3 regions of the Saliniradius amylolyticus genome follow, and region 3 is predicted to be linked to each of the others. Evidence: predicted binding sites of a transcription regulator. Region 3 holds the regulator's gene; each other region holds the start of a gene.
What was found. Region 3 encodes sigma-54, which starts transcription at its own class of promoters, with help from an activator protein. Its sites were predicted from a motif close to GTTGGCACGNNNNTNGNNT; they were not measured.

Region 1 (5,785 bases), 2.2 Mb from region 3:
ATTGAGCGATACCAATCTGGCACCAGGCATTATGACCCGCCAAAGACACTTTCTTATCATTGAACCTCCCTTGAATGCTCCTCAGCAGCATCGACTGCGGCAGAAGCTGGTCAGCCAGCTAAAACACGACGGGGTCTCTTTTGAACATTGGGTTACTTCAGGCGACAGGGCCTCGGATATTGCGTTGTTGAAAGAGCGTCAGAACGAGGTGACCGACGTCGTCGTGTTAGGAGGTGACGGCAGCTTAAACCTTGTGGCGAATGCCTTTGCCTACACTGAGGTGGCGATTGGCGTTTTGCCCTGCGGCAGCGGTAATGATTTTGCCAGACAGTGGTACCCCAAGAATGCCGACCTTATTGATGTGGTGATGTCATCACGATGTCGACAAATTGATTTAGGGCGGTGCAATGAGCATTACTTTGTCAATATTGCCAGTATTGGGTTGAGTGAAGCGGTGGTTGCCAGTCAGTCAGCCACACGTCTTATGGGCGCTAAACATTACTGGTTGTCGGCCCTGAAACAGGCGCTGATCTATCGTTCCCCAACGGTGCAGATTGATTCACAGGAACAGCAGCACAGTGAGCCCATGCTGATGTGTGCCTTTGCCAATGGGCGTTGTTTTGGCGGTGGCATGCCGATTGCGCCCAACGCCAGCCCAGACGATGGTCTGCTGGATGTCTGTTGGGTTTCGGCCTTGCCGGTATTGCCGCGACTGTATCATCTGGCAAAAATGCTGATAGGGAAGCATCTCAGCTCGGTGGCCGTGGATTATTGGCAGACCCGCTCCGTTAACATTCCCACACCGGGCTTGGAGATCGAGGCGGATGGCGACACCATCGGCTCCACGCCGGTCACCATTAAAATATGCCCCCGGGCCTTGTGGCTGAAGGCCGCTTATTGAGCGTCCAGGGCCTGTCCCAGCAGATAGAAATACCCCAGCCAACTTTGCGCCAGTTGCTGGCGGTGCTCGCCCTGAGGATATAATCCCATTTCCGCCTCCTGACTTTGTTTGGTGCCGCTGACCAGAAAGGCATTCTTGGTTGCGTGATCCTGAATGATGGCCTCAAAGGCCCGGGCACACAGTTCCTGAGGCTGAGCGAAGTAAAAAGTCTGCATCTGCTTGTCGACGGCTACCGCTGTTTTAAGGTAGTCATTGGCTTGCTGGCCGTCTGAGGCCATCATGGTTTGGCTGAAGCAGTCCGCCAGACGTTGGTTGAGCGGGTGTTGTCTTACACTGCGGGATTCCAGCCAGCAGCAGGAGGCAAACTCATTGGGTTGTGCTTCCATAAACAGCCTTTGACAGATGTAGTGATCAAAAGCATGAAACCATTCATGGGCCAGAGAGCCACCGCCCGCATTTTTTGCCAGCGCCAGGGTACGGGTACCGCTGTGATAATGGGCATTGGCATGTTTCTGACCGCCGGTGCCAAACGCCAGTGACAGCGTGCCGTTGAGTGACAATACACGCTCAGGCACACCCAGAATGTCCATCAGATCGCACAGCGCATCGAAAAACAGGTTTGCGGCCCGCTGCTGTTCATCTCTGGTGACCCATTTGCCGACGCTGACGGTGCGAAAGCCGAAGATCCGCACAATATCGGCAAAGCTCATATCCTGCCCTTCGCGGTGATCCAGTCCACGTCGAAAATAAGGCCGGTGCAGGCGGGATGTCATGCTCACTATCCTATGGGAGGTTCAGGTGCCGGCCCCCGTCTACCGGGATGCTGCGACCGGTGATGTAGTCGGAGTCGAGCAGAAAGCAGAGGCTGTTGAATATCTCCTTTTCACCCGGCTCGATTTCCATCAACGATTTTTTCAGGGTCTTCTGGCGGTAGGCCGGACTGTCATCTTCGTTAAAGATGATCAATGCCGGGGCAATGGCATTCACCTTGATCGAAGGAGCCAGCTTACGGGCAAAGGAATAGGTCAGGTTTTCCAGTGCTGCTTTACTGGCGGCATAGGCCATATTCTTGGTGCTGCCAATCTGGGTGACAAAGTCAGTCATATGGATTATGTCTGCCTTATCCCCATTGAGTAGCGGAGCAAGAGCCCGGTTGAGCAGGAAGGGCGCCTTGGCGTGTACGGCCATCATGGCCTCGAATACCTGACCTGGATTGTCGTCGCTGTCGGCATGCCAGTCCGAGGCGTTATGGACCAGAGCCCTGAGGCTTCCGTAGTTAGCCTTTAGGGTATCGGCAAAGGCATTGACGCCGGATTCGCTGCTAAAGTCAGCCTGAATACAGTGGATGCCTTCGGCTTCAAGTTCTTCAATCAATGGACGATGGCGACGGTAGCTGATTACCACAGATTGGCCCTGTTGATTGAGAGCCCGGGCGCAATAGAGCCCAACCCGTTGGGCGGCGCCAGTAATGACAATGGGAGCCGTCATAGTTCATTCCTGAGTTAAAGTCGGTTGGTACGCACCAGCTAACTAACCGGATTAAATGCTTTGCATCTCATCCACCAATTGATTGACCCATTGCTGGATGCGGTCATCGGTTTGCTCAAACTGGTTTTCGTCATCCAGGGACAGACCGACAAAATAGTCGCCGTCCTCGGTCAGTGCTTTCGACTGGGCAAATTCATAACCTTGGTTGGGCCAATAACCAATAAAGTGTACACCCAGTATGGATAATTCGTCATGCAACATGCCTAAGGCATCCTGAAACCAGTCGGTGTAGCCGATTTGATCGCCCAGGCCATAAAGCGCAACGACCTTGCCCTCCAGATTGAGATCGCGAATATCCTCCCAACTGGACTCCCAGTCTTCCTGCAACTCGCCGAAATCCCAGGTGGAGATACCAAAGATCAGAATGTCATAGCCCTCGGCGTCTTTGAGGGGCACATCCTTAATGTTGTGGATATCGACCAGTTCCTCACCCAGTTGGGCCTGTATTTTTTCTGCCGCCATCTCGGTGTAGCAAGTGCTGGAACCGTAAAATAAGCCAATTTGTGCCGTGTCGGTCATAATCGTCAGACTGATTGGTTTGCGCGTATTGTAAGCCGTTGCCGCTGTAGATCCAGCCTTATGCATCCGGTGACCTGGGGGCGGCGAAGCTTTAATTTCACTTAAATCTAACAGTGTCGCCTGACTATTACAGTGTAAGCCCATGTTAATTAAAGGTTTTTGTTTGTTTCGGGCTGTAAGGGTCGCAGTATGGCGACAGTCTGGTCGGTAGAAGCGTTGAGTTGAAAGTTTAACTATTTGATAAATAGTGATTTTTCATGGTTGGCACGGAGGTTGATACAGGGAGTGGGAGAGTCATAGTGGCACATTGGGTGCCGACCCAACCTAAGTATAAAGGAGAAAATCATGAAAAAGTGTATTGCAACAATGATGCTGCTGCCAGCCATGGGTGTTTTGGCTGGGAATATAAACTTTGATCAGTTGGATGCGAATGGTGACGGTTCGCTCAGTCCTCAGGAAGCGGCGGCGTCGAAAGAGTTAGCCAGCAACTTTGCTAAGGTCGATACCGACGGTAATGGCCGCCTTTCCAAAGGGGAAGTTGAAGCTTACCTCAATAGCTAACATTGGGTATAAGCCACGGCCGCTCATCCCCCGTCCGTGGCTTTCTTTTTCCTCGTTTCCCTATCAGTCATAATCAGGAGCGACAGTGAGAAAAGCAGTTTTTTCGATACCGTTCGTCATCAGCGCAGTGGCCATGGCCACGCCGCAAAGCTTTATGTTGTTGGATACCGATAATGACGGCGTCATCAGTTATCAGGAAGCGTCGGCCGATCAGATACTGGCCGGGGATTTCTCGCGCTTTGATATTAACGGCGACGGTGTTCTGTCTCAGGCGGAGTATCGTCGTTATCGCCACTCTTAGGCGTTATCGTTTCCCATCCCGGGAGAGTCAGAAGCGCTGTTTAGCGCAGACTTCTTTGAGGTGCCTCGGCACCTCTTTTTTATGCGTTAAGGGGGGGAAGTTGGTATCCTGAATGTCACCACTGTTTGGGATAACTGATTATCGTGTCCACGTCCGATTCTTCCTTTCCTTCGACCCTATCCCGCTTTCATCGGGAAGCCCTCACCGAGTTTCAGAATTACATCTGGCTGGAGAAAGGCTTAAGTGATAATACGGTACAGGCCTATCGGCGCGATCTGGTGCGTTTGGCTCTGTTTCTGCAAAGCCAGAGCCAGACGTTGGGGAACTTCGACGCTTTGAGCATCAATCAGTACCTGGCCAGCCGCTATGATGCGGGCTTATCGGAGCGCAGCACCGCACGCATGTTATCCAGTGTGCGAACCTTAGTGAAGTATCAGCTGCAGTATCAGGTGCGTGAGGACGACCCTCTCGCTCACCTGACCAACCCAAAGTTGGCTCAGGCTCTGCCTAAGACATTAACTGAACAGCAGGTGGATGCCTTGCTGGAAGCGCCGGATATCGGTGACCCGATACAGCATCGCGACCGTGCCATGTTGGAGGTGCTGTATGCGGCAGGTCTCAGGGTCAGTGAACTGGTGGGCTTACGCTTGTCCATGGTGAGTCTGACACAAGGCATGGTCAGGGTTACCGGCAAAGGGGATAAAGACCGCCTGGTACCGTTGGGTGAATCCGCGGTGGACTGGTTAACGCGCTATTGTCGTGAGGCGCGACCCGTTCTACTCGGGCAGAAGCAGGACGATATTGTGTTTCCCTCCAGTCGAGGTCAGCCCATGACTCGCCAGACCTTTTGGTACCGTATTAAGCGGTATGCCAGAGAGGTGGGGATAGACGACAGTCTGTCGCCGCACACCTTGCGGCACGCTTTCGCGACCCATCTTTTGAATCACGGTGCCGATCTGCGTGTCGTACAGATGTTGCTGGGGCACTCTGATCTTTCTACTACTCAGATATATACGCACATTGCTAATGAGCGTTTACAACAGGTGGTGAGTGACCATCACCCCAGAGGCTAGAGGGATCTGATATAAACAGCACCGAATGGCATGGAAACCGAGACCATGACTCAATACAATGTAACTTTTCCGATGACCAGCGGGTCAAATTAAACAGTTAATCAATTTAGAGAGTTCGAATGAAACATTGGATCGCAAGTTTAACGCTGGCCGCGCTAGTCAGTGCCTTCGCCGTAGAGGCCGAAACCGACACCGAGCAGCAGCTCAAAACGACCCTGAGTGATCAGTTAGGGATGAAGGTAACCAGTTTAGAGCCTGCCCCGGTTGAGGGGTTGTATCAGGCGGTTACCAGTCGGGGCTTGTTCTACGTCAGCACTGACGGAGGTTATCTGATCCATGGTCGGGTCTATAACATCAACAAGGGACTTTTGAACGAGACCGAACAGGCGTTGGCTGAAATCCGTCTGGAAGGTTTGGAACAGTTTCAGGATTCGACGATTGAATTTAAAGCCGACGACGAACGTCATGTAATTACCGTATTTACAGACATTAGCTGTGGCTATTGCCGTAAATTACATAGCCAGATCGACGAGTATAACCGTCGTGGCATTACCGTGCGCTATCTGGCTTTCCCACGAGGTGGTTTGAACACACAGACCTACAAAGACATGGTGTCGGTGTGGTGTTCTGATGAGCCAAAAGCAACGCTGACCGCCGCTAAAGCGGGTGACAATATCCCAGCAAACAGCTGTGAAAATAAGGTGCGTCAGCAGTATGAATTTGGCCAGAAGGTTGGTGTTAACGGCACGCCAGCATTAATTCTGGATGATGGCAGCATGATCCCCGGCTATCAGCCACCGGCGCGTTTGGAACAGGCATTACAGGGTTCGGGTTCGTAATTCGTGTCAGAGCCGCTGAATATCGTGCGCCGGGCGGTGCCCG
Region 2 (5,785 bases), 2.5 Mb from region 3:
CTGGTACAGCGTGCAGCAAATTAGCTGGCGGCGTGAGCTGACTCTGGCTCGGGCCATTGGCCATGTGGGCCATTATTTGTTGTCCAGTGGTATGCCGGTGGGAATAGAACTGGATATGGATGCCATCAGTGAAATGCCCACCAGTGCTATTACCCGGGCGGGCATGAGTCTGGACGATGCCCTCTACTATGTGGACCAGATCGGACGCCAGCCCGCGGTGAAATACCTGCACCTGGCCGAAGCTGCTCCCGAGCGTCATCCCGCTGGTGAAAAAGCCGGTATGCGCGTCACCGGCCAGGCCCTGGCCGAACTGGTCAGCGGCTTTATTAAAGCTCATGATGATGATTAGAAGCAGTGATATTCTCCCTCTTTAGGTAAGATTTTTACCTCACATATGAAAGCAGTATTTTCAGAAACCTTCTGTGATACATTTTTTCTATTTCAGTTACAGGAGCTGTGCTTTTGTCCTCAATAACCTATACCGATTTGTTTGAGATGCTCGCACATATTGGCGAGTTTATTACTGCCTTTGCGTTAATTGTTGCTGGGGTATGGGCCTTGGTTAATTACCGAGTAAACAAACAAGTAGAGGCGGCTCGTTGGTTACACGAGTTGAGCCAAGAGTTTCAGTTTTCGGACAAACTGAGTAATGGCAAGTTTTTACTGGACTTTAGGTTTCGGGAAGTGGTTGAGCCGCTACTTTCGACATTGATTATCTATTGCAATAAAGGTTTGAAAGAGAGTGACCTTAAGTTATCGGTTGAATTGGACAGAGTATTAAATCAATTCGAGCACCTTCTTTTTCTGGAGTCGAATGGCCGTATAACACGCGCTCATTTGAATGCTTACTTCGGCTATTGGTTTGGTCTGTTCAAGAAACCGGAATACGGGACTTTGCGTAGATATTGTCATAACTTCGGGTATGAACTGATCGCACAATATTGTTTTCCCGAGGGGGCCAGAGCTCAGAGAGAAGAATACATATTGGTTTATGGTTCTTTGAGACGGGGGACGCCAAAATATTTTGAATTAGGCTTGGATAAACAGTGTGAATATCTTGGGGAGCGTTGTCTAAGAGGTAAGCTGTATGATCTGGGTGATTATCCAGGATTAATTTTAGAACCGGATGAGATGGATGGTGAAAATGCTGGAGTGTCAGCAGATTTATTCCGAATTAATGAGCAGGGTAAGCAAGGCAGAATATTCGAGAAGATTGATATATACGAGGAGTGTAACACCGAGGATAGCTCGGAGTGGGAATACCGCCGTACTACGATACCTGTAAAAGTTAAGGATAGAGGCAAATACTACCTGGTTGATGCCTGGGTTTATGTGTATCAGCAGGAGGTCGCTGATAAAACGCGTATAGATAAATGGCCAGTTGATTAGCATGCCCGATAGCGCAAAAGATCTGTACAAAAAAGCCCGCAAATGCGGGCTTTTTTATTTAGATTTGTTAATCCTGAGGATTAACCGCGGCTGGCGCGTTTACGCTCACTTTCGGTGAGCTGCTTCTTACGCAGGCGCACATAGTTGGGGGTTACCTCAACCAGTTCGTCGTCATTGATAAACTCAAGAGCACGCTCCAGCGTCAGCTTGATTGGTGGTGACAAAGTCGTGGCTTCGTCGGTGCCCGAGGCGCGTACGTTGGTCAGCTGCTTGCCTTTCAGACAGTTAACGGTCAGGTCATTGGAGCGGTTGTGAATACCGATGATCTGACCTTCGTAGACTTCCTCACCGTGAGAGGCAAACAGACGGCCACGATCCTGCAGGTTATACAGCGCGTAAGACAGTGCCTTACCCTTACCGTTGGAAATCATCACCCCGTTGTTACGCTGGCCGATGGTACCGCCCGCATGAGGGCCGTATTCTTCAAAGGTGTGGTAAACCAAACCGGTGCCGGAGGTCAGGCTCATAAACTCGGTCTGGAAACCGATAAGGCCGCGGCTGGGTACGATAAAGTCGATGCGCACCCGGCCTTTGCCGTCGGGGTTCATATCACGCATCTCGGCCTTACGCAGACCCAGGTTTTCCATGATCGAACCTTGATGTTCCTCTTCGATATCCACTGTCAGGGACTCGTAGGGCTCCATCTTCTGACCGTCTTCTTCTTTGACGATAACCTCTGGGCGGGACACCGCCAGCTCATAGCCTTCACGGCGCATGTTCTCGATAAGAACACCCAGGTGAAGTTCTCCACGACCGGAAACGCGGAATTTATCCGGGTTTTCGGTTTCTTCTACGCGAAGGGCCACGTTGTGTTTCAGTTCCATCTCTAAACGTTCAAGGATCTGACGCGAGGTGACAAACTTACCGTCCTGGCCGGCAAAGGGTGAGGTGTTGACCTGGAAGGTCATGGTCACTGTTGGCTCATCCACGGTCAGTGGCGGCAGGCGATCCACCTGGTCTAAGTCACACACGGTATCTGAGATTTTTAGCTCACCCAGGCCGCTGATGGCAACAATATCCCCAGCTGAGGCCATTTCAGTTTCCATACGCTCAAGGCCCAGATACCCAAATACCTTACCGATTTTACCTTTACGCTCGGTGCCGTCGGCACTGGCGATGGTCACTTGCTGGTTGACCTTAACCTGACCCTGCTTGATACGGCCAATACCGATAACGCCCAGGTAGCTGGAATAATCCAACTGAGAGATCTGCATTTGCAGCGGACCTTCAGGGTTAGCATTGGGCGCGGAAACCTGCTCTACAATAGCCTCAAACAGTGGCGTCATATCACCGCCCTGTTCGCCATCGTCCATGCTGGCCCAGCCTTGCAGGGCCGACGCGTAAACCACTGGGAAATCCAGCTGTTCATCGGTTGCGCCCAGGTTGTCGAACAGGTCGAAGACCTGATCCATTACCCAGTCGGGACGTGCACCGGGGCGGTCAATCTTGTTGATAACCACAATAGGGTTCAGACCGTGCGCAAAGGCTTTCTGGGTTACAAAACGGGTTTGCGGCATGGGGCCATCGACCGCGTCTACCAGTAGCAATACCGAGTCGGCCATGGACATCACCCGCTCAACCTCACCACCAAAGTCGGCGTGTCCTGGAGTGTCCAGAATGTTAATGCGGTAATCTTGCCAGTTAATGGCAGTGTTTTTGGCCAGAATGGTAATACCACGCTCTTTTTCCAGATCGTTGGAGTCCATTACGCGCTCGTCGTGCTCGGAGCGTTCATCAAAGGTGCCGGACTGCTCTAGCAGCTTATCTACCAGGGTCGTCTTGCCGTGGTCAACGTGCGCGATAATGGCGATATTACGTAACTTGTTAATATCAGTGATTTTATTTGCAGATGTCATCAATAGGTGTCTCAGATTGCGGGACCAGACAGAGCGCCACCCGTTGGCGTTGCTGGCTTCATTGTGAAATTGGCCGCGATTATACAGCTTTTCTGATGAAAGAATAGGCGCTATTGAGGAGTGCACCATACCGAGTATCGAGAGTTTTGATTGCACCCTTTTGGATTTCAGCTAGTTTTAATGACGAGCAATGTTTCTTTCGCACAATAGTGGTGCAATAGTGACTTGTTATGGTGCATTTGTCGTTCGAGACGGTTCGGCAGTGAAACCGGAAAGTGGGTGAAAATGGGGCACCGGAGCGAGTTTTAGCGATCTGGCATGATTATCGCTTTGTTCCGTGCAGGTATTTTACGCCCATAGTCAGATTTAACCGGAGGACCCTGATGTCTATTGAGAAGGCTTTAGAGCTAATAAAAGAAAGCGAAGCAAAATTTGTCGATATGCGTTTTACCGATACCAAGGGTAAAGAGCAGCACGTTTCCATCCCTGCAAATCTGGTGGATGAAGAGTTTTTCGAAGAAGGTAAGATGTTTGACGGCTCCTCCATTTCAGGTTGGAAGGGCATCAATGAGTCTGACATGGTGCTACTGCCAGATCCCAGCACCGTGGTATTGGACCCCTTCGCCGAGGAAGTTCAGGTCAACGTAACCTGTGACATCGTCGAACCGTCTACCATGCAAGGTTATGAGCGGGACCCTCGCTCTGTGGCGCGTCGTGCAGAAGAATACCTGAAGTCGACCGGCATCGGTGACAGTGTATTGATTGGGCCCGAGCCTGAGTTCTTTATGTTCGACGATGTGCGTTTTCACACCGACATGGCCGGATCTTTCTACGAGGTCGACTCCATGGAAGCCAAGTGGAACTCTGGAGCCGAATACGATGGCGGTAACCAGGGCCACCGTCCCGGTGTGAAAGGTGGCTACTTCCCAGTACCTCCCGTAGATTCTGCCCACGATATCCGTTCAGCCATGTGTATGGTGATGGAAGAGATGGGTCTGCATATAGAGGCGCACCACCACGAGGTAGCGACCGCAGGGCAAAACGAGATCGCCTGCCGCTTCAATACGTTGGTGAAAAAAGCCGACGAGATTCAGATCTACAAGTATGTGGTTCACAATGTGGCGCATGCCTATGGCAAGACAGCAACCTTTATGCCTAAGCCTGTGGTCGGTGATAACGGCTCAGGTATGCATGTGCATCAGTCTATTTCCAAAGATGGTCAGAACATATTTGCCGGTGATAAGTATGCCGGTCTGTCGGAAGAAGCATTGTACTATGTGGGTGGAATCATCAAGCACGCTCGCGCTATCAATGCTTTCTCTAACGCTTCAACTAACTCGTACAAGCGTTTGGTTCCAGGTTTCGAAGCGCCAGTTATGCTGGCTTACTCAGCTCGTAACCGTTCTGCCTCTATTCGTATTCCTCATGTGAGCAGCGCGAAAGCACGCCGCATTGAGATCCGATTCCCTGACCCGACGGCCAACCCTTACCTGGCTTTCACTGCCATGCTGATGGCGGGTCTGGATGGTATTCAGAACAAGATTCACCCCGGTGATGCCATGGATAAGGACTTGTATGACCTGCCAGCTGAAGAAGCCAAAGAAATTCCAACTGTGGCCAGCTCGCTGGAAATGGCACTGGACGCTCTGGATGCAGATCGTGACTTCCTGACCTCCGGTGGTGTTATGTCTGACGATATGATCGATGCCTACATTGCACTGAAGCGCGAAGAAGTAGAAAAGCTCAACATGACCACACACCCTGTTGAGTTCGATATGTACTACAGCGTATAACTCGCTATAGCTAGGTACACACAACACGCAGAAAAGCCCGCAGTCGCGGGCTTTTTTTTATTCTCTGGCTGACTACACTAGTCAGTGAGTACTTTTTTAGAGGCGGTTATGCGCTTACTGAGTTTATTCATTTTGTTGCTGAGTTTGTCGGTGTCCGCAGGCACAGTGTATAAGGTCGTCAAAGAAGACGGCACCGTGGTTTATACCGACAAACCGGTAGCGGGTGCCGAGAAGGTTGGCTTACCAAAGGCTAATACCGCCGAGCCATTGGCTACGCCAAACCCTCGCTCTTCCGCCGATGTCGAAAAGACGAAGCGGAAAAAACGGCTTAAACCCGAGTATCAACTGACCATTACTCAGCCCCAAAATGAGGCGAATATCCGTAATAACGCGGGGAATCTCACCGTTATGGGGCATATGCAGCCCAAAGCAGCGGACGGTGAATTTCACTTATTGCTCGACGGGCAGGTCATTCATCGCGGTTCCAGCCCCCAGTTTGCGTTGGAGAATGTGGATCGTGGCGAACATCGGGTAAAAATTCAGTATGTTGGTCGTTCAGGCAAGATCCTTGCATCCTCACCCGAAAGGGTCTTTTATCTGCATCGTTTCTCGATTCTGCACCAGAATCAACAAAGCAACTAGCAAGTAACGCACCCTGTAGAATTCATGCTAAATTAGGATGCACAA
Region 3 (5,785 bases):
AGCCGCCGGTAACGACAACCAAAACCAGAAAGAGCCACAGGAACCTTGAGCCCATGCCTACGTTAAGCGCGGCCAACTTGGCCAAATCTTACAAAAACCGTCAGGTGGTCAGGGATGTCAGTTTAAGCGTCTCCACCGGCCAAATTGTCGGACTGCTGGGGCCAAATGGTGCCGGTAAAACCACCACTTTTTATATGATTGTCGGCTTGGTGCCTCTGAACAAAGGCCAAATCCGCATCGACGATGACGACCTGACCCTGGAACCCATGCACGTGCGAGCGCGCAAAGGCATCGGCTACTTGCCTCAGGAATCATCCATCTTTCGTAAGCTGACGGTACACCAGAATCTGATGGCAATCCTCGAGACCCGTAAAGATCTGGATAAAGATCAGCGCGAAGCCCTGGCCGACGAACTGCTGGATGAATTTAACGTCAATCACATTCGTAATAGTCTGGGTATGAGCCTGTCCGGCGGTGAGCGCCGACGGGTTGAGATAGCCCGCGCCCTGGCCGCCAACCCCAGATTTATACTGTTGGATGAACCCTTCGCCGGTGTGGACCCTATCTCGGTCAGCGACATCAAGAAGATCATTCATCACCTCAGAGACCGAGGGATTGGGGTTCTCATTACCGACCATAATGTGCGCGAAACTTTGGATGTGTGTGAAAACGCCTATATTGTCAGCCACGGCGAACTCATTGCTCAGGGCAGCGCCGAAGAAGTACTGAATAACAAGCAAGTCAGAGATGTATACCTGGGCGAACAATTCAGGCTATAGTTAGTCTGTAAAAACGAAAAAATAGCCCCATAACAATACACAGGTTTACGGAATTACGAATCATCCATGAAGCCGTCGTTACAGCTAAAATTCAGCCAACAACTGACTATGACCCCACAGTTGCAACAGGCCATTCGCCTGCTGCAGCTCTCAACGCTGGATCTGCAACAGGAGATTCAGGAAGCGCTGGATTCAAACCCGCTATTGGAAGCCGAAGATGGTATGGGTGAGCAGAGCCTGGAAGACCAGGCCGAAAGTCGGCAAAAAGACTCCGACAACGTGGATACCAACGAGGCCCTGAAAAGTCAGGAGATGCCCGATGACCTGCCCATGGATACCACCTGGGACGAATACTACAGTGCTACGCCTGCCCCCGTTTCGTCGGCTCCAGTGGGCGGTGATGATACCGTCTATCAGGGGGAAACCAGCGACAGCATTCAGGACCATTTGCTGTGGCAAATGCGCCTGAGCCATTTTAGCGACACCGATACCAGTATCGCGACGGCGATCATCGATGCCATTGACGATACCGGCTACCTGACCCTCTCTGCCGAAGACATCCTCGACAGCCTGAATGATGATGAGGTGGATCTGGATGAGGTGGAGTGCGTGCTGAAACGAATTCAGCGTTTCGATCCTGTCGGCATTGGCGCCCGCACCGTACCCGAATGCCTGTTGGTCCAGCTAAGTCAGTTTGCGCCCGATACACCCTACCTGGAACAGGCGAAGGCCATTATTCTTGAGCACAGTGAACTGTTAGGCAGTAAGGACTATCGCACCCTGATGCGCAAAACCCGCTTGAAGGAGGATGATCTGCGTGAGGTGATGCGCCTGCTGCAAACCTTGAATCCCAGGCCGGCCAGTGCCGTAGTGCAAAATCAGCCCGAATATGTGATTCCGGATGTCGCCGTCAACAAAAAGAACGGCCGCTGGGTGGTAGAGCTAAACCCCGACAGTCTTCCCAAACTGAGCGTCAATCAGCAATACGCGGCCATGAGCCGAAATGCCAAAAACGCTAGCGACAGCCAGTTTATAAAGTCCCACATGCAGGAAGCCAAGTGGTTTATCAAGAGCCTGGAGAGCCGCAACGACACCCTCCTCAAGGTGGCCAGCTGTATTGTTCAGCATCAGCAAGGCTTCTTCGAACATGGCCCTGAAGCCATGAAACCATTGGTACTTAATGATGTCGCAGAAATGGTGGACATGCATGAATCCACCATCTCGCGGGTAACAACTCAAAAATACATGCATACGCCCAGAGGCATCTTTGAGCTTAAGTACTTTTTCTCCAGTCACGTGGCCACAGAGACCGGCGGCGAATGCTCGTCCACCGCTATTCGGGCCTTGATCAAGAAATTGGTGGCAGCAGAAAACCCTGCCAAACCATTGAGTGACAGCAAGATTGCGCAATTGTTGGCCGAACAGGGCATTGTGGTAGCCCGGCGGACAATCGCAAAATACCGGGAGTCATTACTGATCCCATCCTCAAACCAACGAAAGAGTCTGGTCTGACAGACTCACCGATAGAAGGAAGAGGCATTATGCAAATCAACCTTACTGGTCATCACGTTGACATCACCGACGCCCTTCGTGACTATGTGGATAGTAAGTTCACCAAACTTGAGCGACACTTCGACCACATCAATAATGTCCACGTTATTCTTAACGTTGAAAAACTGACGCAAAAAGCTGAAGCAACCCTGCACCTGAAAGGGGGCGAGGTGTTTGCCGATGCATCCGACTCCAATATGTATGCGGCCATTGATGGCCTGATCGACAAGCTTGACCGACAGGTGATAAAGCACAAGGAAAAAATGAAACGTCACTAATCAACCGAATGTAGTGTGACATGAACATAAAAGACCTTTTACCCCCTGAGTGCACCCTGTGTCGCACTCAGGGTTCCAGTAAGAAACGAATTCTACAAACCATTAGCGATATTGCGGTCGACTACTTGCCCGGCTTAGAGGAAGACGACGTCCTCGGCAGCCTGATTTGCCGGGAGAAGATGGGCAGTACCGGCATCGGCAATGGCATCGCCATCCCCCATGGGCGTCTGTCCGGGCTGACCAAGGTGCTGGCGATTTTGGTCACCACAGACAGCCCCATCAGTTATGACGCTGTTGATGATAAGCCTGTAGATATTTTCCTGGCTCTGCTGGTACCCGAAGACCAGGCCGAAGGCCATCTGCAGACTCTGGCCGCCATCGCTAGTCGATTGAACGATAAAGGCGTGGTGCAAAAGCTGCGTCAGGCCCACTCTGATCAGGAACTCTACGAGGCGATTACTTGAAACTTATTATCATCAGTGGCCGCTCTGGCTCAGGCAAGTCTATCGTTTTGAGGGCACTGGAAGATCTGGGCTACTACTGCGTGGATAACATTCCAGTAAACCTGCTACCCACCCTGACCCATACTGTGGTGGACGAATACGACCAGGTAGCCGTATCCATCGATGTGCGCAACCTGCCTAAAAACCCCGATGATTTGGTAGAAATTCTGGATTATCTTCCGGCCAGTTGGGAACTGACCATTCTCTATCTGGATGCCAGCGATGACGTGCTGGTAAAACGCTTTAGCGAAACCCGGCGCTTGCACCCCTTATCCAAAAATAGCATATCCCTGACCGACGCCATTCAGACGGAGAAAGATCTCTTAGTTCCCATTACCGAACGCGCCGACCTCTATATCGATACGGGCGAGTTAACTGTCCACCAGCTGGCCGAACTGGTACGGGAGAGAATTCTGGGCAAGAAAAGCTCACGGTTGGTACTGGTGTTTGAATCTTTCGGCTTTAAGCACGGTATTCCCAAGGACGCCGATTATGTCTTCGACGCCCGTTTTCTGCCCAATCCCCACTGGGAACCCGACCTTAAGCCTTTGACCGGAAAAGACCCTGAAGTAGAGGCTTTCCTGGGCGGCGAAACCATCGTCACCAAGTTTATCTGGCAAATACAGAACCTGATCGCCACATGGCTGCCTCACTTAGAGCGCAATAACCGTAGCTATGTGACTATTGCCATCGGCTGCACCGGTGGCCAGCATCGCTCAGTGTATGTGGCCGAATGCCTGGCGCGCAGCTTTAAGGTGACCCATCCGGATGTGCAGATCCGGCACCGGGAACTGGCTCGACAGGAAGCCCATGAAAATTGAAAAAACACTCACCATCATCAATAAACTGGGCCTTCATGCCCGGGCCGCAACTCAGTTAGCGAAGTTAACGAACCAGTTTGATGCGACTGTCACTCTTTATCAGGGCGATAAGTCAGCCAATGCCAACAGTGTGTTAGGCCTGATGATGCTGGAGTCTTCTCAGGGTAAAGAAGTACGGGTGATCAGCGAAGGCGAAGACGCGGAAGCGGCCATGGCTGCGGTGGAGCAGCTGATCCAGCAAAGATTCAACGAGTCCGAATAGTAAAATAACTGCTGATCTTAACCGCCGCTTCCTCTAAACTATAAGTCAAATCAATAGCTTGCAGGCAGTAAAACGGCATGGAAGAGGACTTTGAAACTCAATCCTCGTCGCAGCAGTTAGAGGCCATTAACGAGGCCTTAAGCAGCGGCATGTATGTGCATGTGCGCAAGATGCTGCACCACATGCCTGCCGCCGATGTCGCTTTCCTGCTCGAGTCTTCTCCTTCCAAGACTCGGGCCGTGCTCTGGCAATTGATCGATCCCGATTTCCACGGTGATGTGCTCGAAGAGCTGTCCGAGGATGTGCGTAATGGCATCATCCGTCAGATGATGCCGGAGAAACTGGCCGGCGCTTTGGAAGACATGGATACCGACGACCTGGCCGAACTGCTGCGCGGCCTGCCGGATACCATCTTCCAGGAAGTACTCAAATCCATGGATGAGCAAGATCGGCAACGGGCCGAGCAGGCCCTGTCCTTTGGTGAGGACACTGCCGGTTTCATCATGAACACGGACACCATCACCCTGCGTCCGGAAGTCACCATCGATGTCATATTGCGTTACCTACGCCTGAAAGGTGATCTGCCCAAAGACACCGACGCCTTCTATGTGGTGAACCGTCATGACAAGCTTATCGGTATTGTGCCATTGACCCGATTGCTTACCGCCACCTCGGATATGACCATCGAAGAGCTTATGAACGAGGAGCCTGAGACGATCCCGGCGGATATGCCCGAAGGCGAAGTGGCGAAGCTGTTCGAACGGTACAACTGGGTGTCGGCACCGGTCGTGGACGAAGATAACCATCTGCTGGGCCGTATCACCATTGATGACGTCGTGGACATTATCCGCGAAGAAGCCGAACACTCCATGATGAGCATGGTGGGTTTGGATGATGAAGAAGATACCTTTGCTCCGGTGCTAAAAAGTACCCAGCGTCGCTCTATCTGGCTGGGTGTGAATCTGGTGACCGCCCTGATGGCCGCCATGGTCAGCGACCTGTTCGAGGCTACCCTGAGTCAGTTAGCCGTCTTAGCCATCCTCAACACCATTGTCCCAAGCATGGGCGGGGTGGCGGGTAATCAAACCCTAACCCTGGTGATCCGCGGTATGGCTCTGGGCCATGTGGGCACCAGTAACGCTCGTTGGCTGATTAACAAGGAGCTGGCTATCGGAGCCTTAAATGGCGTGATTTGGGCGGTACTGATCGCCGGTGTCATCGCCTTGTGGAAGCAGGACCTGGTACTCGGCGGCATCATCGCCTTTGCCATGATGTGCAACATGTTCGCCGCCGGTCTGGCCGGTGCCACCTTGCCACTGATCATGAAGAAGATGAACATCGACCCTGCTCTGGCCGGCAGCGTAATACTGACTACCATCACTGATGTGGTGGGCATTTTCGCCTTCCTTGGCACGGCCACCTTACTGCTGATGTAATTCCCTTTTAACGGTCTTCTAAGTCGTCGCCTGAGCGCCCTGCTCCACTTGAGTCAGGCGACGGAAGAAAAACAGGCTTACCATAATGGCGGCAATGGGAATAACCGAGAAATAAAACGCCGTCTGACCATCGAAACGACCAAAGACAACGCCGG

Region 1: the regulator sigma-54 is predicted to act here: its motif matches at 3,229-3,247, upstream of HMF8227_RS02550 (EF-hand domain-containing protein).
Region 2: the regulator sigma-54 is predicted to act here: its motif matches at 3,618-3,636, upstream of glnA (glutamate--ammonia ligase).

The regions. Positions count from the first base shown of each region.
Region 1 covers NZ_CP029347.1:503,925-509,709, forward strand. The annotation lists gene HMF8227_RS02530 (diacylglycerol/lipid kinase family protein) at 2-901, shown strand; gene HMF8227_RS02535 (CLCA_X family protein) at 895-1,674, opposite strand; gene folM (dihydromonapterin reductase) at 1,685-2,389, opposite strand; gene fldB (flavodoxin FldB) at 2,441-2,968, opposite strand; gene HMF8227_RS02550 (EF-hand domain-containing protein) at 3,314-3,529, shown strand; gene HMF8227_RS15010 (EF-hand domain-containing protein) at 3,615-3,830, shown strand; gene xerD (site-specific tyrosine recombinase XerD) at 3,971-4,903, shown strand; gene dsbC (bifunctional protein-disulfide isomerase/oxidoreductase DsbC) at 5,023-5,742, shown strand; gene recJ (single-stranded-DNA-specific exonuclease RecJ) at 5,746-5,785, shown strand, end outside.
Region 2 covers NZ_CP029347.1:132,776-138,560, forward strand. The annotation lists gene HMF8227_RS00695 (formimidoylglutamase) at 1-349, shown strand, start outside; gene HMF8227_RS00700 (gamma-glutamylcyclotransferase family protein) at 463-1,389, shown strand; gene typA (translational GTPase TypA) at 1,470-3,305, opposite strand; gene glnA (glutamate--ammonia ligase) at 3,689-5,098, shown strand; gene HMF8227_RS00715 (DUF4124 domain-containing protein) at 5,207-5,740, shown strand.
Region 3 covers NZ_CP029347.1:2,657,978-2,663,762, forward strand. The annotation lists gene lptA (lipopolysaccharide transport periplasmic protein LptA) at 1-49, shown strand, start outside; gene lptB (LPS export ABC transporter ATP-binding protein) at 54-779, shown strand; gene HMF8227_RS12485 (RNA polymerase factor sigma-54) at 846-2,291, shown strand; gene hpf (ribosome hibernation promoting factor) at 2,321-2,608, shown strand; gene ptsN (PTS IIA-like nitrogen regulatory protein PtsN) at 2,629-3,072, shown strand; gene rapZ (RNase adapter RapZ) at 3,069-3,932, shown strand; gene HMF8227_RS12505 (HPr family phosphocarrier protein) at 3,922-4,194, shown strand; gene mgtE (magnesium transporter) at 4,272-5,630, shown strand; gene HMF8227_RS12515 (MFS transporter) at 5,649-5,785, opposite strand, start outside.